Regions from separate parts of the Streptomyces sp. NPDC031426 genome, predicted to be linked through region 2. Evidence: riboswitches for the same ligand, from Rfam matches in the RefSeq annotation. Region 2 holds a riboswitch; the other holds the start of a gene.
The links. A riboswitch is a leader RNA that binds a small molecule or an ion and turns the genes downstream of it on or off. The one in region 2 is predicted to bind S-adenosylmethionine.

Region 1 (6,587 bases), on a different contig from region 2:
CGAACAGGAACCGGTCGGCGCCCCTGCCCGCGCCGATCCGGCCCTCGGCGAGACCGCCGGTGCGCACGTCGTGGCCGAGGGCGACGGGGATGCCGAGCCGCTCGGTGAGCAGGGCGCGCAGCGGTACGTCCCGCCAGCCGAGGTTGGCGGCGTAGGAGGCGATGCCCCGCTCCTCGTCGACGATGCCGGGGACCGCGATGCCGGCAGCGGCGGCGGCCACGCCGTAGTGCTCGACGCCGTACGCGCGCAGCTCGGCGGCGAAGTCGAGGATCGTCCCGACCACCGCGTCCGGTCCGCGCTCGCGTCCGGTGGCGCGGCGGGCGCGGTGGAGCAGTACGCCGCCGTCGCCGACGAGGGCGGCCTTCATCCCGGTACCGCCCACGTCCAGGGCGATGACATGTCTCACCACGGGCCCTAGTGTGGCCCCCCACCCCGCGAGAGGTCTAGTCCACTCACGTGGTGTAGACCTTATGTGTCCATATATTGAACGGTCAGACAGCAGGGTTGGGGTTTTGAGGGTGCTGCGTCGGCGTACGGCAGGAACGATCGCGGTGGTGTCCGCACTGGGCATGACGGCGGTCCTCGGCGGCTGCGGGAGCACGGGCTCCTCCGAAGTGACCCTGAGACTCGTCGCCGCCGACTACGGCGACTCCCCCGCCAACAGCTCGAAGAAGTACTGGGACGCCCTGGCCAAGGAGTACGAGTCCAAGCACCCCGGTGTGAAGATCGACGTCAGCGTGTACTCCTGGAACGACGTCGACGCCAAGGTCAAGGACATGGTCGCCGCCGGCCACGCCCCGGACCTGGCCCAGATCGGCGCCTACGCCGACTACGCGGCAGCCGGCAAGCTCTACCCGGCCTCCGACCTGCTCTCCATCCCCACCCAGGCCGACCTCCTCGCCCAGCTCTCCGAGGCCGGCCAGTGGAACCACACGCAGTACGGCATACCCTTCGCCGCCTCCACGCGCGTGCTCTTCTACAACAAGACCCTGTTCGCCAAGGCCGGCATCACCCCGCCCACCACCTGGGACGAGCTGGCCGCCGACGCCAGGGCGCTCAAGGACGAGGGCGTGAAGTACCCCTTCGCGCTGCCGCTCGGCCCCGAGGAGGCCCAGGCCGAGACCATGCAGTGGCTGCTCAGCGGCAGCAGCGGCAGCAGCGGCACCAACGGCGGCAACGGCTACACCGACGACATCGGCACCTACACCATCGACTCCGCGCCGAACGTCCAGACCTTCACCTGGCTCAAGGACGAGCTGGTCGACAAGGGCCTGACCGGGCCGGTGGCGCCCGGCAGGCTCAATCGCGCGGACGCCTTCGCCGCCTTCGCCGACGGCCAGGTCGGCATGCTCAACGGGCACCCCACACTGATCCAGCAGGCCGAGAAGAAGGGCGTGCAGTTCGGCATGGTGCCGATGCCGGGGCGCACCGGCACATCCAGGGCGTCCATGGGCGTCACCGACTGGATGATGGCCTTCAAGCAGAACGGTCACCGCGACCGGATCGGCGACTTCCTCAACTTCGTCTACAGCGAGAAGAACGTCCTGGCGTTCTCCCGCGAGTACGGCCTGCTGCCGGTCACCGGCTCCGCCTCCAACACCATGAGCGCGTCGGACGCCCCGACCGACAGCCCCCTGCACCCCTTCCTCGACCAGCTGCCGACCTCTGAGCTGTACCCCGCCGGCAAGACCTCCTGGGCGACGGTCAGCGCGGCCGTGAAGCAGAACATCGGCCAGGCCGTCGCCCCCGGCGGCGACCCCGCCGGCGTCCTGACCCGCCTCCAGACGACGGCTACGGCGGCGGACAGCAGCGCCAGGAACTGAGCGCGGCTGTCAGTGCCCACCGCTACGGTGACTCCATGGAACTGCCCCCCCGCGAACAAGCCATCCTCGCCCTGGAGCGCCGCGGCTTCCCCGGCCCCGGCGCGAAGGAGCGAGCGATACGCGAGGAACTGGGCCTGTCCCCGGTCCGCTACTACCAGCTCCTGAACGCGCTCCTGGACGACGAGCGGGCCCTGGCGGCGGACCCGGTGACGGTGAACCGCCTGCGGAGGGTGCGGGAGACCCGGCGCACGGAACGCTGAACCGGCTGCGCGGGCGCTCGTTCGGCCGACCGGGAAGGCCCCAGGAGTGAGGCCGGGCGAGCCTGGATAGTGTCGCTGTATGGACCCTCTGCCGACCCCGCAGACCCAGCCCGGCCGGGACGGCCTCGCCGCGCTCCTGGCGAAGCCGTCCGCCGCGATCGTCGGTCTGGACTTCGACGGCACACTGGCCCCCATCGTCGCCGACCCCGAGCAGGCCCGCGCCCACCCCGAGGCCGTACCGGCCCTCGCCGCACTTGCCCCGAAGGTCGCCTCCGTCGCCGTGATCACCGGCCGCCCCGCCGGCGTCGCGGTCCGCTACGGCGGCTTCGCCGGCGTCCCCGGCCTGGAGCACCTGACCGTCCTCGGCCACTACGGCGCCGAACGCTGGGACGCGGTCACCGCCACCGTCACCGCCCCGCCCCCGCACCCCGGCGTCGCGGCGGCCCGCGCCGAGCTGCCGGGCGTGCTGGACCGCGCCGGCGCCTGGCACGGCACCTGGATCGAGGAGAAGGGCCGGGCGGTCGCGGTGCACACCCGCCGCGCCGACGACCCGCAGGCCGCGTTCGAGGCCCTGCGCGGCCCCCTCACCGACCTCGCCGCCCGCCACGGCCTGATCGTCGAACCCGGCCGGCTGGTCCTGGAACTGCGCCCGCCGGGCATGGACAAGGGCGTGGCCCTCGCCGACCACGTCCGCAGGACCGGCGCCGAGTCCGTCCTCTACGCCGGAGACGACCTCGGCGACCTCCCCGCCTTCGCCGCCGTCGACGAACTCCGCGCCGACGGCGTCCCCGGCCTCCTGGTCTGCAGCGGCAGCACGGAGGTCACGGAGCTGGCGGAACGCGCGGACGTCGTGGTGGACGGCCCGCCCGGCGTCGTACACCTGCTGCGGACCCTCGCGGCTCAGCTGGACTGAAGCTCCTCCAGCGCCCGCAGCTGATCCAGGAACCACTGAGCGGGCGGCAACGCGGTGGCGGCCGCGGCCAGCCGCTTCGACCGCTCCGCCCGCTCGTCCGCCGGCATGCTCAGCGCGGAGTGCAACGCGTCGGCCGTACCCCCGATGTCGTACGGGTTCACCACGAGGGCGTCGGCGCCCAGCTCCTCGTACGCCCCCGCCTCCCGCGACAGCACCAGCGCACAGCCCTCGTCGGAGACGACCGGCACCTCCTTGGCGACCAGGTTCATGCCGTCCCGGATGGGGTTGACCAGCGCCACGTCGGCGAGCCGGTACGCGGCCAGGGAACGGGCGAAGTCGTCCTTGACGTGCAGCACGACCGGCGTCCAACCGGGGGTGCCATAGGCCGAGTTGATCTCCTCGGCCACCCGCTGGACCTCGGCGGTGTAGTCCCGGTACACGGCGAGGTCCTGCCGCGACGGATACGCGAACGCCAGATGCACCACCCGCTCCCGCCACTCGGGACGGTCCTCCAGCAACTGCCGGTACGCCAGCAGACCGCGCACGATGTTCTTGGACAGCTCGGTGCGGTCGACGCGCACGACGGTCCTGCGGCCTTCGCCGATCTCCGCGCGCAGCGCGGCCATCCGCTCGTCCACATCGGGCTCATGAGCCCGCTTGCGCAGGAAGTCGGCGTCCGCGCCGAGCCCGTGCACACCGACCCGCAGGGCCGGGGTACCGGGTCCCAGGACCGCGTGACAGCACTCCGTGAAGGCGTCCGCCCAGCGCCTGGTCAGGAACGCCGCCCGGTCCGCGCCCAGGATGCCGCGCAGCAGCTCGGCGGCGATGTCGTCGGGCAGCAGCCGGAAGTACTCCGGTGGCGCCCACGGGGTGTGCGAGAAATGGCCGATCCGCAGGTCGGGGCGCAGCTCGCGGAGCATCCCCGGCACCAGGCACAGGTGGTAGTCCTGCACCAGCACCGCCGCACCCTCGGCCGCCTCCTCGGCCAGCGCCTCGGCGAACGCCCGGTTGTAGGCCTCGTACGACGCCCACTGCCGCCGGAACTCCGTGTCGAAGACCGGCTCCAGCGGGGTCTGGTACAGCATGTGGTGCACGAACCACAGCACCGAGTTGGCGATGCCGTTGTAGGCGTCCGAGTGGACCTTCGCGTCGATGTCCAGCATCCGCACCCGCTGCCCGCCGGTGTCCTCGTCCGGCAGCGGCCCGCCGCCCGCGCGCCGTACGGCCTCCCGGTCCCCGTCGTCGAGCGCCGCGCACACCCACAGCGAGTCCGCGTCCGGTCCGATGGCCGACAGCCCCGAGACCAGCCCGCCGCCGCCCCGCTTGGCGGACAGCGAGCCGTTCTCGCCCACCGTGTACGAAACCGGGCCGCGGTTGGACGCGACCAGCACCTGAGCCTTCTCGGCAGCACCCTGCGTGGAAGCCATGGTCCTCAACCTAGCCCGGCCCGGAAACGCTCAAACGTACGGCCACGCCGGGTGTCGCGGCCGTATACGAACTCAGGCCACGCGGCGCTCGGCGTACTCGGCGATCTCCGCCATCGGCGGCCGTTCCTCGGTGTCCACCGAGTAGGTGCGCGGCTCGAAGCCGTCCTCGCCCCGCTCGAACTGGGTGAGGGAGGGGCGGATCAGATGGCCCCGGGCCAGCCTCAGCTGGGCCGTGCGGTAGATCGCCGCGGCCATCCGGCCCAGCGCCTGCCCGTCCTGGTGGCGGTGCTTGCGCACGCCCACGTCCACCTGCGCCAGGGCGTCGAGACCCACCAGGTGCAGGGCGTCCACCAGCATGCCCAGCTCCACGCCGTACCCGACCGGGAACGGCAGCTGTTCCAGCAGCGAGCGCCGGGCCGCGTACTCGCCGCCCAGCGGCTGCACGAATCCGGCCAGCTGCGGCCAGTGCATGTTCAGCAGCGGGCGGGCCATCAGCTCGGTGACCCGGCCGCCCTGGCCGGCCGTCCCGGCGAGCGGACGGTCGTACATCGCCTTGACCAGGTCCACGTCCGGCTCGGTGAGCAGCGGGCCGACGATCCCGGTGACGAAGTCGGGGGAGAACTCCTTCAGGTCCGCGTCGACGAAGCAGACGATGTCCCCGCTGGTCACCAGCAGCGAGCGCCACAGCACCTCGCCCTTTCCGGGGACGGCGGGGATGCGGGGCAGGATCTCGTCCCGGTGAACGACCCGGGCGCCCGCGGCGGCGGCGACCTCGGCGGTGCGGTCGGTGGAGCCGGAGTCGACCACCACGATCTCGTCGACGAGCGGGACCCGCTCCACGAGGTCGTGGCGGATGATCGCGACGATGTCGCCGACCGTCTCCTCCTCGTTGAGTGCGGGCAGCACGACGGACACCGACTGGCCCGTACGCTGCTTGGCGGCCAAGATCTTGTGCAGTGGGCGATCGGTCACGGACCAGGAGCGGGTGCTCAGCCAGCGCTCGACTTCTTCCAGCACGGTCGGCGGCTCCTCACTGTTGTCTCGCGGTTCGGACGACTCTCTCAACTGTCTTGGCCTTCGGTTACAGTCTTGAACAACGCTGATGACCATCGCATGTCGGGGGTCAGCCAGGCGCTCACAACCGCATACCGCTCATCCAGAGGGGCAGAGGGACACGGCCCGATGAAGCCCCGGCAACCCCCCTGAGCCGCACTCGTTCACGCGAGGCTCCCGGCCAGGGAAGGTGCCAAATCCGTCTCACGGCGAGGTGCGTCGTGAGGAAGATGAGGAGAAAGGGCCTCGCCTCCATGGCTGTGCAGACAGTTGCAAGCTCGACCGATTCCGCCGTCGACCTCGGCCCCGCCGCGGCCCTGAGCTGTCGCGAGTGCGGCCACCGCGTCTCGCTCGGCCCGGTGTTCGCCTGCGAGGAGTGTTTCGGCCCGCTGGAGATCGCCTACGACTTCTCCGCCTACGAGACCGAAGAGCTGCGCCGCCGTATCGAGTCCGGCCCCGCGAACATCTGGCGGTACGCGCCGCTGCTGCCGGTCCCGGCCGACGTCGCCGACAAGCCGAACCTGAACCCGGGCTGGACCAAGCTGGTCAAGGCCGACAACCTCGCGGCCGAACTCGGCGTCACCGGCGGCCTGTTCGTCAAGGACGACTCCGGCAACCCGACCCACTCCTTCAAGGACCGCGTGGTGGCCCAGGCCCTGGAGGCCGCGCGCGCCTTCGGCTTCACCACCCTGTCCTGCTCCTCCACCGGCAACCTCGCCGGTGCCGTCGGCGCCGCCGCCGCCCGGGCCGGCTTCCGCTCCTGTGTGTTCATCCCGCACGACCTGGAGCAGGGCAAGGTTGTCATGGCCGCGGTCTACGGCGGCGAGCTGGTCGGCATCGAGGGCAACTACGACGACGTGAACCGCTTCTGCTCCGAGCTGATCGGCGACCCGGCGGGCGAGGGCTGGGGCTTCGTCAACGTCAACCTGCGGCCGTACTACGCGGAGGGATCCAAGACCCTCGCGTACGAGATCTGCGAGCAGCTCGGCTGGCGGCTGCCCGACCAGATCGTGGTCCCGATCGCCTCCGGCTCCCAGCTCACGAAGATCGACAAGGGTCTGCAGGAGCTGATCAAGCTGGGTCTGGTCGAGGACAAGCCGTACAAGATCTT
Region 2 (6,587 bases):
GTCACACAATGCATTCTTTGCACACAAGTCACATGGGGTGAGGCGCGGTTGACACTACGTTGCGTGACGATACGGCTAATTCGGGCATTGCATATGCCCCTTGGACCTTCAGGACAGTCGCTTGAGAAGCACCGCAGAGGCGACCGGACGGGCGCCCGCCCTGGCGACCCCGTCGGCCACCTCACGGTCGGTGGAGGCGACGATGACCGGACGGCCCGGCGGCTCCGCGCGCACGAGCTGCCGGATCAGCTCGTCGGCCGTGACACCCGGCTTGGAGAACAGCACCCGCACCCCGCGCGGCGGCGCCAGCAGCACCGGGGCGGCCAGTTCGGCGCCGTCGAAGACGCAGGTCACCTCGGCGCCGGTCTGCGCGGCGAGCGCGGAGAGCTGGCCGAGGAGCCTCAGCCGCTGCTTCTCCAGCGGCATCTGCGGATAGCCGGTCTTGGTGACGTTGTAGCCGTCGACCACCAGATGCGCCTGCGGCAGCGCCAGCAACTGGTCGAGAATGGCCGGGTCGTTCTCCGACAGGGCGCGCGCCGCGATGTCCTTCGGTGTCATTCGTCCCGGTTCAACCGCATCCACGGTCTCGGCGGGCCGCACGGACACGGGCGGCAGGGCGAGTTCGCGCCTGAGGCCCTGGGTGGCGTCCAGCAGGGTGTCCAGCAGCAGCCGTACCCGCATGTCCTCCACGCTGCGGCCCTCGCGGGCGGCGCGGCGGGTGGCCTCCAGCGCGGCATCGGCCTCGCCGAGGCGGGCCTTGAGCCGACGGGACTCGCTCTCGGCGGCCGAGATCTGCAGGTGCGCCTCGGCGCGCAGGGCGTCCATCTCGCCCTGGGCCTTGCGCAGGGCGGCCTCGCCCCGCTTGACGTCGCTGAGGGCGGCCCGGAGCTTGCGGTGAAGCGATTCCGCTTCCCTCTTCGCCGACTCCAGCTCCGTACGCAGCCGTTCGGTCTCGGCGCGGGTGTGCTCGCGGGCATGGGCCAGCTCGGCGCGCAGCCGCTCCAGCTCGACCCGGTTCTCCTCGTCGGCGCGCTCGGCGTCCGCGCGCTGGACCTCCTCGCCGGCCGCGGTGACCAACTTCACCCAGCCCGCCGGGCGCAGTACGTAGGCCGCGGCCGCCACGTCGAGCGGGTCCGCGGCCGGGAGCGGCGAGCCGGAGTCGAGGGCGCCGGCGAGTTCCGGCTGCGCCTCTCTGAACTTCTCCCCGATCCGCTGCCGGAACAGCGCATCGGTCTCCAGCGCCGCCGCCATCGCGTTTCCGGCGAACTTGGCCCGGCGATTGGGGGCGAACCGGGCGTACTGCCTCAGCTGGGCGGGCAGTTCGGACATGGTCAGCCCGCCGAAGCCCTCCGAGACGATCTGGACGACCCGGCGGCGCACACCGTCGGGCAGCGGACGGTCAAGCACCTCAGCGGTGCCGTCGTCCGGCCCCCCGCCTGCGGTCTCCACCATCCGTCACACCCCACTACTTCGACTTCTTCGGGGGCCGCTCCGCTCAGGAGCCGGCACCCGGCCTGTCCACGAGTTCCACCTGGTCCACCGCGTTGCACCAGCGGCACCGCACCGACTCGATGGTCTCACTGACCACCTCGCGCTCCTCCACGGTCGGCTCGCCGGCCAGATCGAGGTGGACGTACTCGACGACCTTCGAGGAACGCGTCACGTCGAACCGGGTGAGGTTGCCGCACAGGGTGCAGCGCCATCGGGTGGTGGCGGTCGGCAGGGGAACCGTCATCGTGGCTGTCCGCTTCCTTCTCGTAGTCGCTCACCGCGCCGCCGGCCGACGCGTGTGGCCGTAACCCTACGGCCTGGCGGCAACCCGCCGCTGGTCTGTCCAAGGCGGCGAGGCGGTCTGTCAGCGTGCGTCCCGTTACGTCATGCTCTGTATTCATGATCAGCGCGTGGAGCACGGCGGCAGGCAGGGCCTTCAGAGCGGTCCGGAGCACATCAGCACCCATGACGTACGGCCTCATCGCCCTGTGCTGTCTGCTCTTCGTCCTGGGCCCGGCCTCGGGGCTCACCCCGGCGTACGGCTCCGGGGACGGGCTGCTCGCCGCACAGCGGGCGTACTTCCGGAGCTGGGGCGTGGTGCCGGCCGATCTGTTCGCCAGACCGGTGCGCGAGGCCCTGACCCCCGCCACGGCCCTGTTCGTGCACGGCAGCTGGGTGCATCTGCTCGGCAACATGCTCTTCCTCTTCGTCTTCGGCGCGATGACCGAGGAACGGATGGGCCGGGTCGCGTTCACCCTCTTCTACGTCGGCTGCGGCTATCTCGCCCTGCTCGGCTACGCGGCCGCCAACGCCACCTCCGAGCAGTCGCTGGTGGGCGCGTCCGGAGCGATCTCGGCGGTCCTCGGAGCGTTCCTCTACCTGTTCCCGCGCGCCCGTGTGACCAGTCTTCTGCCTTTTCTGTTCTTCCTGCCACTGCGGTTTCCCGCGTGGATCGTGCTGCCGTTCTGGGCGGCGCTGCAGTGGGCGGCGGCGGAGCAGAGCTCGGGCGGGCCCGGGGTGGCGTATCTGGCCCACCTCGTGGGCTTCGGTCTGGGCTTCGGCTACGCGTGGGTGCGTTACGGAAGAAGGAAGGGCCCGAAGGGCGGCCTGGGAAGGGCGGTGGTGGGAGACGGGCGGGCGGCTAGAGTGAAGTGCGCCCCAGCTCCGGCACCCGAGGGAGAGAACCAGCCGTGATCACCGCGATCGTCCTCATCAAGACCAGCGTGGACCGGATCCCCGAGATCGCGGAGCAGATCGCTTCGCTGGAGTCGGTGAGCGAGGTCTTCTCCGTCACCGGCACGTACGACTTGATCGCGATGGTCCGGGTGCGGCAGCACGATGATCTCGCCGATGTCATCCCCGGCCGGATCAGCAAGATCCCCGGCGTCGAGGGCACGGACACGCATGTGGCGTTCCGCACCTACTCGACGCACGACCTGGAAGCGGCGTTCTCGATCGGCCTGGACAACTAGGGGCTGGGCCGCTCAGCCGCTGATCACACCGCCGGTACGCAGCGGCCGTCCTCGGTCCGGTACGTCCACTTCGCGCCCTCGGTCACGAGTTCCCGGACCGCCGTGACGAAGCGGTCGACGTGCTCGTCGGGGGTGCCCGCGCCGAAGCTCACGCGGATGGCGTTGAGTGACTTCTCGCCCGGCGCGGCCTCGGGGGCGCCGCACTCGCCCTGGGTCTGGGGGTCGCTGCCGAGAAGGGTGCGGACCAGGGGGTGGGCGCAGAACAGGCCGTCGCGGACGCCGATGCCGTACTCGGCGGACAGGGCCGCGGCGAAGTGGGAGCTGTTCCAGCCCTCGACGACGAAGGAGATCACGCCGACGCGCGGGGCGTCGTCGCCGAACAGGGACAGCACCTTCACCTGCGGGACCTCGGCCAGGCCCGCACGGACCCTGGCGATCAGGTGCTGCTCGCGCGCGACCAGGCCGTCCCAGCCGGCCTCGGTGAGCGCCTTGCAGGCCGACGCGATGGAGTAGGCACCGATCACATTGGGTGACCCCGCTTCGTGCCGGGCGGCACTCTCGTGCCACTCCACGTCCACGCCGCCGTCCCGGCGCCGGGCCACCTTGCGGCTGGCGCCCCCGCCCGCGAGGTAGGGCTCGGCCGCGCGCAGCCAGTCGGCGCGGCCGGCCAGGACACCGGAGCCGAAGGGGGCGTACAGCTTGTGGCCCGAGAAGGCGACCCAGTCGACGTCCAGGTCCCGGACGGACACGGGGTGGTGCGGGGCCAGCTGGGCGGCGTCCAGGACGATCCGGGCGCCGTGCGCGTGGGCGGCTGCCGCCAGCTCCCGTACGGGCCACAGCTCGCCGGTGACGTTCGAGGCGCCGGTGACGCAGACCAGGGCCGGGCCGTGCGGGTCGCGGCCGGCGAGGGCGCGCTCCAGGGTCGTGACGGCCTGCTGCGGGGTGCGCGGGGCGTCGAGGTAGCTGACCTGGGCGTCCTGCCAGGGCAGCAGGGAGGCGTGGTGCTCGGTCTCGAAGACGAAGACCTGGCAGTCGGCCGGGAGGGCGCGGGCCAGGAGGTTCAGGGAGTCGGTGGTGGAGCGGGTGAAGACCAGCTGGTCGTCGGGGCGGCAGTCCAGGAACCCGGCGACCGTCCTGCGGGCGTTCTCGAACAGGTCGGTGGAGAGCTGGGAGAGATAGCCGGCGCCCCGGTGGACGCTGCCGTAGTACGGCGCGTAGGCGGCCACGTCGTCCCAGACGCGCTGGAGGGCGGGGGCGCTGGCCGCGTAGTCGAGGGCCGCGTAGGTGACCTCGCCGCCGGTGACGAGCGGGACGGTGACATCCCGGCCCAGAACGGGCAGCGGGGAACAAACGGACTGGTCGGCGGCAGCGGTGAAGACGGACATGGGGAACTCCCGTGAGAACGTACGCCGAAGACGACGTACGGGAAGAAGAGAAAAGGGGATGCGGAGGCGGGGCTCGGCGGCCCTATCGCATTCGCTTGCTCACGGAAGGCTCCCTCGATGACCAGGACCCCTGGTCCCGCGCTCAGCAGCGCGCGAGGGGTCCGCGCTTGCCGTAGACCTCGCTGCCTACGGCCTGGTCCTCACCCGGGGCACCCCGCCACGGACGGAGGGTTGCCGGACAGCCGGCCGGGGCCGAATGGCTGTCACTCATGACCTGGTACAGGAACGTACGGGAAATGATCGTCGTCCCGCAACCCGAGTCCGGATCGCGGGACGACCGTCGGTGACCGCTAGGCGTTGCTCGCCGCCACCCACCGCTCCAGCGTCCGCTTCGCCGCGCCCGAGTCGATCGACTCCGCCGCCTTGGCCATGCCGGCCCGCAGCTGGTCGGCGAGCGGGGCGTCCGTCGGGTGCAGGGCCACGAGGGCCGCCGCGGAGTTCAGCAGCACCGCGTCCCGCACGGCCCCTGTCTCACCGTCGAGCAGACGGCGGGCGACCTCCGCGTTGTACGACGCGTCCGCGCCGCGCAGGGCCTCCACGGGGACGAGGTCGATGCCGACGTCCCTCGGGTCGAAGGTCTCCTCGGTGACCTTGCCGTCCCGGACGACCCACACCCGCGAGGTGGCGGTCGTGGTCAGCTCGTCCAGGCCGTCGTCGCCGCGGAAGACCAGGGAGGAGTTGCCGCGCTCGGCGAGGACACCGGCCACGATCGGGGCCATCCGCAGATCCGCCACGCCGACGGCCTGGGCGCGGACCTTCGCCGGGTTGGTCAGCGGACCGAGGACATTGAAGGTCGTACGGATGCCCAACTGGCCACGGGCGGCGGCCACATGGCGCAGCGCCGGGTGGAACTTCACCGCGAAGCAGAACGTGATCCCGGCCTCCTCCGCGACCTGCGAGACCCGTTCCAGCGGGAGGTTCAGATTGACGCCCAGCTTCTCCAGCACGTCCGACGCGCCCGACGCCGAGGACGCGGCACGGTTGCCGTGCTTGACGACCTTCGCGCCGGTGCCGGCGACGACGATCGAGGACATCGTGGAGATGTTCACCGTCTTGGCACCGTCACCACCGGTGCCGACGATGTCGACGGTCTCCCCCGGCACCTCGATGACGTTCGCGTGCGCGTACATCGCGCGGACGAGCCCGGTGATCTCCTCCACCGTCTCGCCCTTGGCGCGCAGGGCCACGGCGAATCCCGCGATCTGCGCGTCCGTCGCCTCCCCGCGCATGATCCGGTCCATCGCCCATGCCGTGGCGTCCGCGCTCTGGTCCCGGCCCTCCAGCAGGGCGTTCAGTACCTCGGGCCAGGAACGGCCCGCCGCGGTGTCGCCTCCAGCGGGGGTCACAGCGCTCATCAGCCGCTCCTGGTGTCGTAAGAACAGTGTGAGCCCAGCCTATCCACCCCCGGGCACGGCGAAGGGCCCCGTCCGTAAGCCGGACGGGGCCCTTCAGCGTGGCGTGGCGACGCGGGGATCAGTGGTGGCCGTGGCCGCTCGTGATCTCCTTGTACTCATCGACGGTCGGCTTCGGGATCTGGTTGTCCTCGCCGTAGTAGGCGCTGGACAGCCGCACCCGGAGCTTCTCCGAGGCCGGCACCTTGCGCTCGACACCGTTCTCGTCGACCGTCGGGCCGATCTCGGCCGGCTCGTACTGGTGGTGGGCCGTGAGGGTGTGCAGCTGCTCCTGGCTGAGCGGCTCGTGCACCTCGATGAACTCACCGTGCGGCAGCCGCTTGATGATGCCGGTCTCGCGACCGTGCAGCACCTTGTCGCGGTCGCGGCGCTGCAGACCCAGGCAGATCCGCTTGGTGACGAGGAACGCGAAGACCGGGCCGACGAAGAAGGCGATCCGGACGAACCAGGTCACGGCGTTGATCGACAGGTGGAAGTGCGTGGCCCACAGGTCGTTGCCGCCGCCGACCAGCAGCGTCAGGTACAGCGTCATCCAGGCGACACCGAGACCGGTGCGCGTCGGGGCGTTGCGCGGGCGGTCCAGGATGTGGTGCTCGCGCTTGTCGCCGGTGACCCAGGACTCGATGAACGGGTAGACGGCGATCGCCACGAGGACCAGCGGGAAGATCATCAGCGGGATGAACACGCCCAGGACGAGCGTGTGACCCCAGAAGTTGATCTCCCAGCCCGGCATGAAGCGGATCAGGCCCTCGGAGAAGCCCATGTAC

Region 1: linked by a shared signal. The riboswitch ahead of thrC (threonine synthase) and the one ahead of ACZ5NH_RS08360 (aminotransferase class V-fold PLP-dependent enzyme) in region 2 are both predicted to bind S-adenosylmethionine.

What each region holds. Positions count from the first base shown of each region.
Region 1 is NZ_JBVIJE010000014.1:32,362-38,948, forward strand. Features, by position in the region: gene ACZ5NH_RS27195 (ROK family protein) at 1-406, opposite strand, end outside; gene ACZ5NH_RS27200 (ABC transporter substrate-binding protein) at 471-1,823, shown strand; gene ACZ5NH_RS27205 (DUF3263 domain-containing protein) at 1,859-2,083, shown strand; gene otsB (trehalose-phosphatase) at 2,163-2,996, shown strand; gene ACZ5NH_RS27215 (alpha,alpha-trehalose-phosphate synthase (UDP-forming)) at 2,984-4,423, opposite strand; gene ACZ5NH_RS27220 (glucosyl-3-phosphoglycerate synthase) at 4,496-5,440, opposite strand; SAM riboswitch class I at 5,573-5,713, shown strand; gene thrC (threonine synthase) at 5,731-6,587, shown strand, end outside.
Region 2 is NZ_JBVIJE010000004.1:34,812-41,398, forward strand. Features, by position in the region: gene ACZ5NH_RS08340 (NYN domain-containing protein) at 109-1,452, opposite strand; gene ACZ5NH_RS08345 (hypothetical protein) at 1,496-1,735, opposite strand; gene ACZ5NH_RS08350 (rhomboid family intramembrane serine protease) at 1,891-2,685, shown strand; gene ACZ5NH_RS08355 (Lrp/AsnC family transcriptional regulator) at 2,682-2,963, shown strand; gene ACZ5NH_RS08360 (aminotransferase class V-fold PLP-dependent enzyme) at 2,987-4,348, opposite strand; SAM riboswitch class IV at 4,507-4,623, opposite strand; gene trpD (anthranilate phosphoribosyltransferase) at 4,699-5,763, opposite strand; gene qcrB (cytochrome bc1 complex cytochrome b subunit) at 5,882-6,587, opposite strand, start outside.